DNA from 3 places in the Devosia sp. A369 genome. Region 2 is predicted to be linked to each of the others. Evidence: predicted binding sites of a transcription regulator. Region 2 holds the regulator's gene; each other region holds the start of a gene.

Region 1 (4,406 bases), on a different contig from region 2:
GCGCGGCACCGACAAGGCTGAGGCACAAGGCCGGGCAAGGGAGTTGCTGGCGCGGCTCAATCTGCCCGAGCGGCTATGGAGCCTGCCGCCGGCAACCTTCTCGGGCGGCGAGCAGCAGCGCGTCAATATCGCGCGCGGCTTCATTACCGACCACAAGGTGCTGCTGCTCGATGAGCCGACCGCCTCGCTCGACGCCACCAATCGCGGCGTGGTGGTGGCAATGATCGCCAAGAAAAAGGCGGCGGGCGTGGCCCTGCTGGGGATTTTCCATGATGAAGAGGTGCGCGAGCAGGTGGCCGACCGGATTGTCGACGTGATGGCGTTTGCCCCAAGGATCGCGGCATGACCCGGTTGAGCGAGAAACCCTCCGTCCATCCGACCGCCAATGTCGTCGGCTCGACGCTGGGGCGCTACACCGAGGTGGGCGCGGGCAGCAGCGTGTCGCGCTCGACGCTGGGGGATTATTCCTACTGCGTCGAGAACACCCAGATCGCCTATGCGCAGATTGGCAAATTCGCCAACATCGCCAGCCATGTCCGCATTTATGCTTCGATGCACCCAATGGAGCGCGCCTCGCTGCATCACTTCACCTATCGCTCGGCCTGGTATTTCGAGGGCGAAGCGGACGATCAGGAATTCTTCGACTGGCGGGCCGGGCAGGGGATCACCATCGGCCACGATACCTGGATCGGCCATGGCGCGGTGATCATGCCGGGCGTGACGGTTGGCAATGGCGCCATCATCGGTTCCAATGCGGTGGTGACCAAGGACGTGGCCGATTTCGCCATCGCCGTGGGCGTGCCGGCGCGGACCATCAAGCAACGCTTCAGCGACGATGTGGCGGGGCGGCTGGATGCCTTGGCCTGGTGGGATTGGGATCACGAGACGCTGCATACCGCGCTGCCGGATTTCCGCAAGCTGGGGATCGAAGCGTTTCTGGAGAAATATGGCGGGTAGCTCTGGGCGCCCCACAAACGCGGTGTCATCCCGGCCCTGAGCCGGGACCCATCTCGAGATGTTACCACGGCCGCAAGGTGCCAATACTGGCCCTGCGGCCATTTTGCGTAGAATGGCCATCTCAGGATGGGCCCCGGCTCAAGGCCGGGGGGACATTGTGGGTGGGCAACACCGGTGCCCCCCAATCTACCAAACTGCCCCTGTGCACGGTCACACAACCGTCATCCAACCGTTATCCCAGCTTCACGTCGCCCCCCTAGGTCTGCGCCAACGTAACGGCGAGGGCGCCAGATGCTCAAGATTTCCAATGTTTCGCGGCGCTTCGGCGACAAGCTGGCCGTCGATGGCGTGAACCTCGAAATCCCCCAGGGCCAGATGGTCGGGGTGATTGGCCGCTCGGGCGCCGGCAAGTCGACGCTGCTGCGCATGATCAACCGGCTCAATGACGTGTCCTCCGGCTACATCGATTATGACGGGCTGCGCGTCTCGGATTTACGCGGGCAGGCCCTGCGCAATTGGCAGCGCGATTGCGCCATGATCTTCCAGCAGTTCAATCTGGTGCCCCGGCTCGATGTCATCACCAATGTGATGCTGGGGCGGCTCAATGGTCGCAATCCGGTGCTCAATCTGCTGCAAATGTTCTCGCCCGATGAGCAGCTGGCAGCGCTGAAGGCGCTGGAGCGGCTTGATATTGCCCAGACGGCGCTGCAATGGGCGCAGACCCTGTCGGGTGGCCAGCAGCAGCGCGTGGCGATTGCCCGGGCGCTGATGCAGGGGCCGAAGATGATCCTGGCCGATGAGCCGATCGCCAGCCTCGACCCGCGCAATGCCCAGATCGTCATGGACAGCCTGCGCGACATCAATGCCGAAGGCATCACCGTCATCACCAATCTGCACACGCTCGATACGGCGCGGGCCTATTGCGAACGCATCATCGGCATGAGCGCCGGCAAGGTGGTGTTCGACGGCACGCCGAACGAGCTGACCACCGATGTGGCCCGCACGATCTATGGCGCCGACGGGCTCAAGGAAGCCTTCTCCGAGGCGATGACGTCCACCGCCATCGCCCCCATCACCCTCAAGACCAGCGCGCCTGCCGCGCACTAACCGAGTTCCGCAGCCCGCTCAGCGGGCCTGCCGATCAACCCGCGTCCCCAAAGGAAATCATCCATGACCGCGATCCGCACCCTCCTGCTGGCCTCCGTGGCCCTCTCCATGTCCACTGCCGCTTTCGCCCAGGACGTTTCCGTCCTGCGCATTGGCCTTGATGGCGGCGAGAATGAGAGCGACCAGATCCGCCGCTCCGAATGCGTCGCCGAGCCGCTGAAGGCCGCGACCGGCGTCTCCGAAGTGCAGTTCTTCCCGTCGCCCGACTACAATGGCGTCATCCAGGGACTGCTCGGTGGCACCATCGACATCGCCATCATGGGCGCCTCGTCCTATGCCGCCATCTACCTGCAGGACCCCAACGCCGTTGATCCGGTGCTGACCACCAAGCAGGACGACGGTTCCACCGGCTACCACACCATCATGGTCGCCCGCGCTGACTCCGGCATCACCGACTTGGCCTCGACCAAGGGCAAAAAGCTCGGCTTTGCCGATCCCGACTCCACCTCGGGCTTCCTGGTTCCCAACGTCGCGCTGCCGGTCGATCTCGGGGGCCCGATTGCCGATTTCTACGGCTCGACCGGCTTCGGCGGCGGCCATGAAAACCTCGTGCTCGGCGTGCTTGACGGCACCTGGGATGTCGGCACCACCTTCGGTTCGGGCCAGGGCGAATTCTCCGAGGGCTACACCTCGGGCAACCTGCGCATCATGGTCGACAAGGGCCTGCTCGACATGGACGATCTGGTGGAAGTCTGGCAGTCGCCGATCATCCCCAACGGCCCGCTGATGGTCTCCAACAAGCTGTCCGACGAGATGAAGGCCAAGGTCACCGCCTTCTTCACCGGCCTGCCGGCGGCCGATTTCGAGTGCTTCGACAGCTTCACCAGCGGTGGCTATGTCGATTTCGCTCCGGCCAATCAGGCATTCTACCAGACCATCATCGACGCCCGTAAGTCGGTCATCGGCGGCTGATTTATCCTGTGATGGCGACGCTCCGGCGTCGCCATTTTTGCTTTCCCAACGACCAGCAAACGCGGTGTCACCCCGGCGAAAGCCGGGGCCCATCCTGAGATCTCGGGATGGATCCCGGATCAAGTCCGGGATGACATCGTGAATGTGGAGACACCGCACGCCATGACGGACACCGCCCACGCCCCACCGGGCCTCTCCCCCGCTAGCCAAACCCTGCTGCGCCACTATCGCAGCCAGGTACTCACCCGGCGGGTCTATTCGCTCATCGGCGTGGCGCTGGTGCTGGTGGCGCTGGGTGCGGCGATGAATTACGCCAATGCGGCGAACTCGGGAAAATTCTTCGAGCGCCTGCCCTACCTGTTCGATTTCCTGAAGAACTTCGTGCCCAACGATCCGTTCGAGATCGTGCGCGCCATGTTCGATATCGAGTCGCCCTATTACGACGGCTCGCTCAAATATAATTACACGGCGGATCGCCTGTATCTGACCGACAGCTTCTATATTCCGAACTTCATTTATCAGCTGATCATCACGGTCAATATCGCCATCGTCTCGACCATTATCGGCGGCTCACTGGCCTTCGTGCTGTGCTTTTTCGCCGCCACCAATCTGGTTGGCGCAGGCGCGGTGCGCTGGGTGGTGCGGCGCATCATGGAAGTGCTGCGGGCCTTTCCCGAGATCGTCATTGCCGGGCTGCTGACGGCGGTGCTGTCCATCGGCCCGATTGCCGCCATCGCTGCGGTGTCGCTGCACACCATCGGCGCGTTGGGCAAACTGTTCTTCGAAGTGGTCGAAAATGCCGACATGAAGCCCGAGGAAGGGCTGCGCTCGGTCGGCGCCTCCTGGCTGGAGCGAGTGCGCTACGCCATTGTGCCGCAAGTGCTGCCCAATTTCGTCAGCTACACGCTGCTGCGAACCGAAATCAACGTCCGCGCCTCCACCATTATCGGCGCAGTCGGCGGCGGCGGCATCGGCGAGGCGTTCCGCCTGTCGATCGGTCGCGACCATGCCGCAAAAACCTATGCCATCGTCATCCTGCTGTTGGTGACGGTCATCGCCATCGACCAGTTCTCCGGCTTTCTGCGCCGCCGGCTGGTGGGCGACCAATCCTTCCAACTGGGCCGGGAGAAAGCCTGATGACCACGATCAGCCTGGCGGAGCGCCACCGTCTTGCCACCAAGTATCCGGCCGTGTTTCAGCAGAGTTTTTTCCAGCGCTGGGGCCTGCCGGTCGGCATCACGGCAACGCTGGCCTATCTGGTGTTCTGCTGGTTTTTCTTCAGCGTCGGGCCGGCGCTGCAAAATGGCAAATGGGATCGCGCGTCGATCTATATTCAAGACTGGTACTCTTGGCGGGCCCAGCCACGCCTG
Region 2 (4,406 bases):
ATTCCGAAATCGGGCCGGTGGTTGACCCCAGCCAGCTCAAGCAGGACACCGACTATATCGCCATCGGCAAGGCCGAAGGCGCCAAGCTGGTGGCCGGTGGCGAATTGGTGAAGTCGGCGACCGAAGGCTATTTCCTGCAGCCGACGCTGTTTACCGAAGCGACCAATTCGATGCGCATCAGCCGCGAAGAGATCTTCGGGCCGGTGGCTTCGGTCATCCGGGTCAAGGATTATGACGAAGCACTGGCCACGGCCAATGACACCGAGTTCGGCCTCAGCGCCGGCATCGTCACCACCTCGCTGAAATATGCGACGCATTTCAAGCGCAATGCCGAAGCCGGTATGGTGATGGTCAACGTGCCGACCGCCGGCGTCGATTTCCACGTGCCGTTCGGGGGCCGCAAGGGCTCGAGCTACGGCCCGCGCGAGCAGGGCAAGTATGCGGCGGAGTTCTTCACCGTGGTGAAGACGGCTTACACCGCAGCCGGCTAATCCGCGCTGCGATGAGTTTGACCCTCGGGCCCGGCCCGAGGGTTTTTTTATGCCCGAGCGTTTTCACATAGCGGACCAGCCACTTAGTGGCTGGCGAAGCAGAGCATTCTCTCCCATTGTGGGCTTGGTTCGGCCACATGGCGGAGCTAGAGGCGATGTGAAGCGGGAGAGTGCGTAATGGCTGAGCGAATGTCCGTGCTGGCACCGTTTAAGCACGAGACCTTCCGGCTGCTGTGGACGGCGACGCTGGTATCGAATCTGGGCGGGCTGGTGCAGTCGGTGGGCGCCGGCTGGATGATGACCACGCTGACGGACTCGCACAACATGGTGGCGCTGGTGCAGGCGTCGACCACGCTGCCGATCATGGTATTTTCCTTGGCCTCGGGTGCGCTGGCCGATAATTTCGACCGCCGCATCGTCATGATCATCGCCCAGATCGGGCTGGCGCTGGTTTCGGCGGTTCTGGCGGTGATGGCGTTCATGGGGCTGCTGACGCCCTGGCTGTTGCTCAGTTTTACCTTTCTCATCGGCTGCGGCACGGCGTTGTTCAACCCGTCCTGGCAGGCTTCGATGGGCGATATCGTGCCCCGGCACGACCTGCCGGGCGCGGTGACGCTCAACGCCATGGGCTTCAACATGATGCGCAGCGTCGGCCCCGCGGTTGGCGGGGTGATCGTGGCGCTGGCCGGTGCGGCGGCCGCCTTCGCGCTCAATGCGCTGAGCTATCTGCCGCTGACGGTGGCGCTGCTGCGCTGGAAGCCGGATTACGTGCCAAACCGGCTGCCGCGCGAAGATTTCGGCAGCGCCATCCTGGCGGGGCTGCGCTATGTGTCGCTGTCGCCAAACCTGACGACGGTGCTGTTTCGCAGCTTCCTGTTCGGGCTGGCTGCGGTGTCGATTTTGGCGCTGCTGCCTTCGGTGGCGAGTGAATATGTGGGCGGCGGCCCGATGGTCTATGGCACGCTGCTGGGCTGCTTCGGGCTGGGGGCGATTGGCGGCGCGTTTCTCAATGGCCGTATTCGCGAGCGGTTCAGCAATGAAGTGATCGTGCGGTTCGCCTGTGCCGGCTTTGCCATCAGTTGCGTGGGGCTCGGGCTGAGCCGCGATCCGCTGCTGAGCCATCTGGCGCTGCTGCCCGCGGGCGGCTGCTGGGTGCTGGCGATGTCGCTGTTCAATGTCTCGATCCAGCTGTCGTCGCCGCGCTGGGTGGTGGGGCGGGCTCTCTCGCTGTATCAGACCGCCACGTTCGGCGGCATGGCGATGGGTAGCTGGGTCTGGGGAGCCAGCGCGGATGGCTTCGGGCTGGGGGCCGCCCTGGTGATGGCGAGCCTGGTGCTGCTGGTGTGTGGGCTGGTCGGGTTCCGGCTGCCGCTGCCGGAGTTCAATTCGCGGGACCTCAACCCGCTCGACACCTTCAATGAGCCGGTCCTGAAACTCGATATGCGACCGCGCAGCGGGCCGATCATGGTGATGATCGATTATCGCATCGCCCAGGAAGACATTCCGCGCCTGCTCTCGCTGATGGCGGCGCGGCGCCGCATCCGTATCCGCGACGGGGCCAGGCAATGGGCGCTGCTGCGCGATCTTGAACATCCCGATATCTGGACCGAGTCCTATCACGTGCCGACCTGGATCGACTATGTGCGGCACAATCTGCGGCGCACCAAGGCGGATGCGGAGAATAGCGAGCAGCTGCGGGCGCTGCATCGGGGGACCGAGCCGCCGAAGGTGCATCGGCTGATCGAACGGCAGACGGTGCCGCTGAGCGATGATACGCCGTTAAGGGATATTCCGGAGGTTTGAGGGGGCACCCCTCAGACGTGTAGAGATTTGGCCCACCCACGATGTCACCCCGGCCTTGAGCCGGGGCCCAGCCTGAAATGGAACCGGTGGCTGGATCTCAGGATGGGTCCCGGCTCAAGGCCGGGATGACACCGCGTTTTGGGGTGGGATGGTGCTCACCCGTGGGTTTACGCCACCTGGGCGAAGCGTTCGTCGAAGGCGTAGCCGGCGCCGCGGACGGTGCGGATCGGGTCGGTGTCCTTGCCGCGATTGATGGCGCGGCGGAGGCGGCCGATATGCACGTCGACGGTGCGCTCATCAACATAGACGTCATTGCCCCAGACGCCATCGAGCAATTGTTCACGCGAATAGACGCGGCCGGGGTGGCGCATCAGATATTCGAGCAGGCGATATTCGGTGGGGCCGAGATGGACGTCGCGGCTGGCGCGGCGGACGCGGTGGGTGGTGCGGTCGAGTTCGAGATCACCAACCTTGAGCGCAGCAGTAACCAGATTGGGATTGGCGCGGCGCAACAGCGCGTGGATGCGGGCCATCAGTTCGGGGACCGAGAAGGGCTTGACCACATAGTCGTCGGCCCCGGTGGCGAGGCCCCGGACGCGCTCTTCTTCCTCGCCGCGGGCGGTGAGCATGATGATCGGCACGCGGGCGGTTTCCTCGCGGGCGCGGAAGCGTCGGCACAGTTCGATGCCGGAGATTTCGGGCAGCATCCAATCGAGCAGGATCAGGTCGGGCAGCTTGTCCTGGACCGCCTGCTGGGCCTCGTCGCCGGTTTCGGCGGTGACGACGGCAAAGCCTTCGGCTTCCAGATTATAGCGCAGCAGGATGGCGATATCGCCTTCGTCTTCGACAACGAGAATGGTGGCGGGCATGGGGGGCTCCCCTTGGGCCGGCGCGCCGGCGTTCGATTTGTATCTCCCTCCCCCTTGAGGGGAGGGCTGGGGAGGGGGTGGTTTGGCGGGTCACTGATGGACCCCCACCCCCGACCCCTCCCCTCAAGGGGGAGGGGAGGAAAGGCCGATCAGGCCTTGAGCTGGGTGCGTTGCAGTTCCTGGACTTCGCTGGTGAGCTGCTTGCCGGTCTGCAGGTAATAGGCGCGCTCGGCGATGTTGGTGGCGTGGTCGCCGATGCGTTCGAGGTTTTTGGCGCAGAACAGCAGATGGGTGCAGGGCGTGATGTTGCGCGGGTCTTCCATCATGTAGGTCAGCAGCTCACGGAACAAAGACGTGTGCATGGCATCGACCTCGTCGTCGCGGTTGCACACTTCGATGGCGGCGGCGGCGTCGCGGCTGGCATAGGCGTCCAGCGCATCCTTGATCTGGCGCAGCACCAAGGCCGTCATGTTCTTGACGCCGTTATAGAAGCTGGGCTGCAGATTGAGGCCTTCGAGCTTGAGCGAGCGGCGGGCCAACTGCTTGGCCATGTCGCCGACGCGTTCGAGGTCATTGGCGACGTGGATGGAAGTGATGATGGCGCGCAGGTCGGACGCCATGGGCTGGCGGCGGGCGATCATCGAGACGGCCATTTCGTCGATCTGGCGCTGCATGTCGTCAATGCGCTGATCGGCGATGATGGTGAGGTCGGCCAGCTCGCGGTCGAGCTTGAGCAGGGCCTTGGTGCCGTTCTCGATGGCGACTTCAACCTGGCCGCCCATCTCGGCGATGGATTGGGCCAGTTGCGTCAGCTCGTCGCTATAGGCGGTAACGATATGGTCGGTGCCAGTCGGGGACATGGGTAATTCCTCTTAGGGCGCGGGCGTTAGCCGATGCGGCCCATGATGTAATCCTGGGTCTGCTTGTTGACCGGATTGGTGAAGATGTCTTCGGTGACGCCTTCCTCGATCAGATTGCCCAGATGGAAGAACGCGGTCTTCTGGCTGACGCGGGCGGCCTGCTGCATCGAGTGGGTGACGATGACGATGGTGTAGTTTTCGCGCAGCTCGTCGATCAGCTCTTCGATGATGGCGGTGGCGATGGGGTCCAGGGCCGAGCAGGGCTCGTCCATCAGGATGACTTCGGGACCGACGGCAATGGCGCGGGCGATGCAGAGACGCTGCTGCTGGCCACCGGACAGACCGGTGCCGGGCTCGTTGAGGCGATCCTTGACCTCGTTGAA
Region 3 (4,406 bases), on a different contig from region 2:
AGTCATCGACCAGCGAAATCGCCTTGAATTGCCCAAAGATGGCAGCCATAATTTTGACTTCGACGTCACTATCGCGCGCTATCTGAACGACCGGCATAAAGTCGGAACCTTGGCTACGTCTGATCGGTGAATCGTTTAGACCGGACTTCACGGTCCGTTTTCAACCTCAGCCGTCTCGGCGGCGACTACGCAAGAGGACATGCTATGGCTGTCATCACCGGTACTGTTAAATTCTTCAATACCACCAAGGGCTTCGGCTTTATCTCGCCCGAGGGTGGCGGCAAGGATGCCTTCGTGCATATTTCCGCTGTCCAGCGCTCGGGCCTGCAGGGGCTCTATGAGAACGACAAGGTGACCTATGAGCTCGAGACCGGCCGCGACGGCAAGGAATCGGCGGTCAACCTGACCCTGCTCGACTAAAGCAGCGCCAGCAGACATCGAAGGGCCCTACGGGGCCCTTTTTGCTGGGCAGAGGCGCGGAGCCGCATCGACTCGCAGGCGCTGACCGTGCGATTAGAAAACTCCCATAGACGGAGGCCAGCCGATGCTGCGCGAATTTCTCAGCAACTGGAGTCCGAAGGTCGAAACCACGCCGGGCCAGCGACAGGCCGGGGCGCTGCCCTACGCCATGGTCGAGGGACGGACGGTGTTTCTGCTGATCACCTCACGGCGCACCGGGCGCTGGATTTTTCCCAAGGGCGATATCGAGCTTGGCATGACGGCCTGGGAAAGCGCCGCGGCGGAAGCGCTGGAAGAGGCGGGCGTGACCGGTCAGATCGACACCACGCCGATCGGCAGCTACCGCACCAGCGCCAACACCGATGGCTCGAGCCTGGTGGATGTCGATCTCTATCCGCTGCATGTGGAGACCCAGCTCGATGTGTGGAAGGAAATGGACCAGCGCCTGCGCCATTGGGCCGTGCTGCCCGAAGCGCGGCGGCTGCTGAATGATCCGGCCCTGTCGCGACTGGCGGCGGCGCTGAAGGCGCGGTTGCGGGCGGGGCGTCTGTAATTTGTTGGCACAGGGCAGTGGTTTTGGCTTTTGCGCATGCTGGAAGTGAGCGTGCGCGGAGGCTTGTTCACCCCTCACCCTAACCCTCTCCCCTGAGGGGCGAGGGGATTTTGCCTGGTGGTTAGGCACAAATCTGGCACCACACTCGATCAGTCCCCTCGCCCCTCAGGGGAGAGGGTTAGGGTGAGGGGTGCGATGCTGGGGTTTGCCTGATGTGGCGACCGGGCCCGAGCGGTAGCGGCTCAATCTCGGGATGGGCCCCGGCTCAAGGCCGGGGTGACATCGGGGGGGGGTGAGGGTTGTTGGCAGCGCGCTGCCTCAGGCGCCGATGAGCATGTCGAGGCCCCAGAACAACAGTGCAGCCAGCACCGCCGAGGCGGGGACGGTGACGATCCAGGCGGCGGCGATGCCGGTGACGTGCTGGCGGCGGACCAGCTTGCGGCGCTCGCTCTTGCGTTCCTTGGAGAGGGCGGCTTCGGGCGTGGCGTTGAGGGCGGCCGGGTCGATATGCTTGGCGTGGATCGGCACGGCGGCGTAGTCGAGGTCGCGGCGGGAATAATATTCGCGCAGGAACCCGACACCGAAAATGCCGCCCACGGCGATGTGGGTGGACGAGACCGGCAGGCCCAGTGCCGAGGCGACCAGCACCGTCACCGCCGCCGAGAGCGCCACGCAGAAGGCGCGGATTTCATTGAGCTTGGTGATCTGCTCGCCGACGGTGCGGATCAGGCGGGGGCCGAACAAAGCCAGCCCCAGCGAGATGCCGATGGCGCCGATGGCCAGCACCCAGAGCGGCAGGGCGACGCCGGCGGATTCCATATGACCCGACTGTAGCGTCGTGACGATGGCCGCGAACGGGCCGACCGCATTGGCTACGTCATTGGCGCCATGGGCAAAGGACAGCACGGCGGCGGCAGCGACCAGCGGCAGGCGGAACAGGGTCGCGACATGCTTCTTGCGGTTTTCCAGGCCCATGGACTGGTAACGCACCAGCGGCATGGCGCCGATCCAGCCGAGCGCGGCGAAGGCGATGCCCAGCGCGATCACGGCGGGCATGCTCGGCGTCCACACCCGGCTCAGGCCCTTGGTGGCGATATACATGGCGAAAATGCCGGTCATGCCGGCGACCAGGATCGGCACCCAGACGCGGGCGGCGGACACTTTGTCGATGCGGTCGGTGATGGTGTAGTTGATCAGCGACAGCAGCATTGCCGCAGCGATGCCGCCGAGCACGGGCGAAATCACCCAGCTGGCGGCGATGGTGCCGATGGTGGGCCAGGCGACGGCGCTAAAGCCGGCCGCCGCAACGCCGGCGCCGACCACGCCGCCAACCACGGCATGGGTGGTGGAGACCGGGGCGCCGATATAGGTGGCCAGATTGACCCAGAGGGCCGAGGCGAGCAGCGCCGCCATCATCAGCAGCACGAATTGTTCGGCGGGAATGGAGTCGCTGGTCAGCAGGTCGCGGGCCACGGTATTGACCACGTCGCCGCCGGCGAGCAGGGCGCCCGAGGCCTCGAAGATCACGGCGATGGCCAGTGCGCCGCCCATGGTGAGGGCCTTGGAGCCGACGGCCGGTCCCATATTGTTGGCGACGTCATTGGCGCCGACATTGAGCGCCATATAGCCGGCGATGGCGGCGGCGATGACCACCAGATAGCTCATCGGGCCATCGGTGACGACGAAGCTGGCCCAGACTGCTGCCAGCAGCAGGAAGACCAGGGCAAGGCCCGGCGCCGCGATGGAGCGGGCCAGATCGTGGGTGGCGTCTTCCAGCCCGGAAACCCGCTGCAAGTCCTGATCGAGGGCGCTTTTGGCCATGTCTATTCAAACCGTCATAAAACTGTCTCCGGGGCCATAGCATTGTCTGGGCCGTTGGCCACGTGTTTTGCGTGCCGCAATTGCCGCACTCCCCCGGCTTTTCGTCATTGGTGGGGCGGCAGGGGCTGCGATCCGGCCTTGACAGCTTCGCGGCAATGAACCTATCAATGCCGCAGAATTTTAATTTGGAGAGGTCCCGTGCGGGCACTCATTCTCGTAGTAGGCAGGCGCATCGGCAACGTGGGGTGAAACCCCGCGCGTAAGCTGGTGCGCCGAAAACAGGTCCCGAATGGGGCCTTTTTTATTGCCCGGTTTTTGCCGCTGTGAGACTGGGCCAAGTGGGATCGAGGAAGGACTTTTATTATGGGCGAGAAAATGACCGGCGCCGAAATGGTGATCCAGGCGCTGATTGATCAGGGGGTCGAGCATATTTTCGGCTATCCGGGCGGCGCGGCCCTGCCGATCTATGACGCGATGTTCCAGCAGGACGCGCTGCAGCATATTCTGGTGCGGCACGAGCAGGGCGCGACCCACATGGCCGAAGGCTATGCGCGCTCCACCGGCAAGCCCGGCGTGGTGCTGGTCACCTCCGGCCCCGGCGCGACCAATGCGGTCACCGGCCTCACCGACGCGCTGATGGACTCGATCCCGCTGGTCTGCATCACCGCCCAGGTGCCGACGACGCTGATCGGCACCGACGCGTTCCAGGAATGCGATACGGTCGGTATCACCCGCAGCTGCACCAAGTATAATTACCTGGTGAAGCGCGTCGAAGACCTGCCGCGCATCATGCATGAAGCCTTCCGCATCGCCACGACCGGTCGCCCCGGCCCGGTGGTGATCGATATTCCCAAGGACGTGCAGTTCGCGGTTGGCGATTATTACCAGCCCGACCACGATACGCTGCGCCACCAGAGCTATCGTCCGCAGATGGATGGCGATGCGGCGGCCATCGAGGCGGCGGTGGAGCTGATGCTCAAGGCCGAGCGGCCGATTTTCTACACCGGCGGCGGCGTGATCAATGCCGGGCCGGAAGCGTCCGAGCAGTTGCGCGAGCTTGCTGAACTCACCGGCTTTCCGGTGACCTCCACGCTGATGGGGCTGGGCGCGTTTCCGGCCTCCAACAAGCAGTGGATGGGCATGCTGGGGATGCACGGCACTTATGAAGCCAATCTGGCGATGCATGATTGCGACGTTATGATCAATATCGGGGCGCGGTTCGACGACCGCATCACCGGCCGCATCGACGCGTTCTCGCCCAATAGCCGCAAGATCCATGTCGATATCGATCCCAGCTCGATCAACAAGGTAGTCAATGTCGACGTGCCGATCATCGGCGACTGTGCGCGGGTGCTCAGCGAAATGGTGCGCGTCTGGCGCAGCAAGACCAACCAGCCGCGCAGCGAGGCGCTGGCGCCGTGGTGGAAGCAGATCGAGACCTGGCGCGCGGTGGATTCGCTCGGCTACAAGAATTCCGACACGGTGATCAAGCCGCAATACGCCATCGAGCGGCTGTATGCAGCGACCAAGAAGCAGGCCAAGGAGGTGTATATCACCACCGAAGTTGGCCAGC

The links. Region 2 encodes PhoB, which activates phosphate uptake and scavenging genes when phosphate is short. Its sites were predicted from a motif close to TGTCATNNANCTGTCAT; they were not measured.
Region 1: the regulator PhoB is predicted to act here: its motif matches at 1,177-1,193, upstream of phnC (phosphonate ABC transporter ATP-binding protein).
Region 3: the regulator PhoB is predicted to act here: its motif matches at 2,846-2,862, upstream of ACX3OZ_RS02650 (inorganic phosphate transporter).

Annotation. Positions count from the first base shown of each region.
Region 1 covers NZ_JBTMWV010000004.1:49,212-53,617, forward strand. Annotated here, with positions in the region: gene phnL (phosphonate C-P lyase system protein PhnL) at 1-346, shown strand, start outside; gene ACX3OZ_RS06905 (DapH/DapD/GlmU-related protein) at 343-957, shown strand; gene phnC (phosphonate ABC transporter ATP-binding protein) at 1,249-2,064, shown strand; gene phnD (phosphonate ABC transporter substrate-binding protein) at 2,128-3,036, shown strand; gene phnE (phosphonate ABC transporter, permease protein PhnE) at 3,199-4,173, shown strand; gene phnE (phosphonate ABC transporter, permease protein PhnE) at 4,173-4,406, shown strand, end outside.
Region 2 covers NZ_JBTMWV010000016.1:39,175-43,580, forward strand. Annotated here, with positions in the region: gene ACX3OZ_RS16190 (aldehyde dehydrogenase family protein) at 1-491, shown strand, start outside; gene ACX3OZ_RS16195 (MFS transporter) at 669-2,294, shown strand; gene phoB (phosphate regulon transcriptional regulator PhoB) at 2,462-3,163, opposite strand; gene phoU (phosphate signaling complex protein PhoU) at 3,313-4,023, opposite strand; gene pstB (phosphate ABC transporter ATP-binding protein PstB) at 4,050-4,406, opposite strand, start outside.
Region 3 covers NZ_JBTMWV010000001.1:527,872-532,277, reverse strand. Annotated here, with positions in the region: gene ACX3OZ_RS02660 (cold-shock protein) at 205-420, shown strand; gene ACX3OZ_RS02655 (NUDIX hydrolase) at 545-1,012, shown strand; gene ACX3OZ_RS02650 (inorganic phosphate transporter) at 1,331-2,833, opposite strand; gene ACX3OZ_RS02645 (acetolactate synthase 3 large subunit) at 3,197-4,406, shown strand, end outside.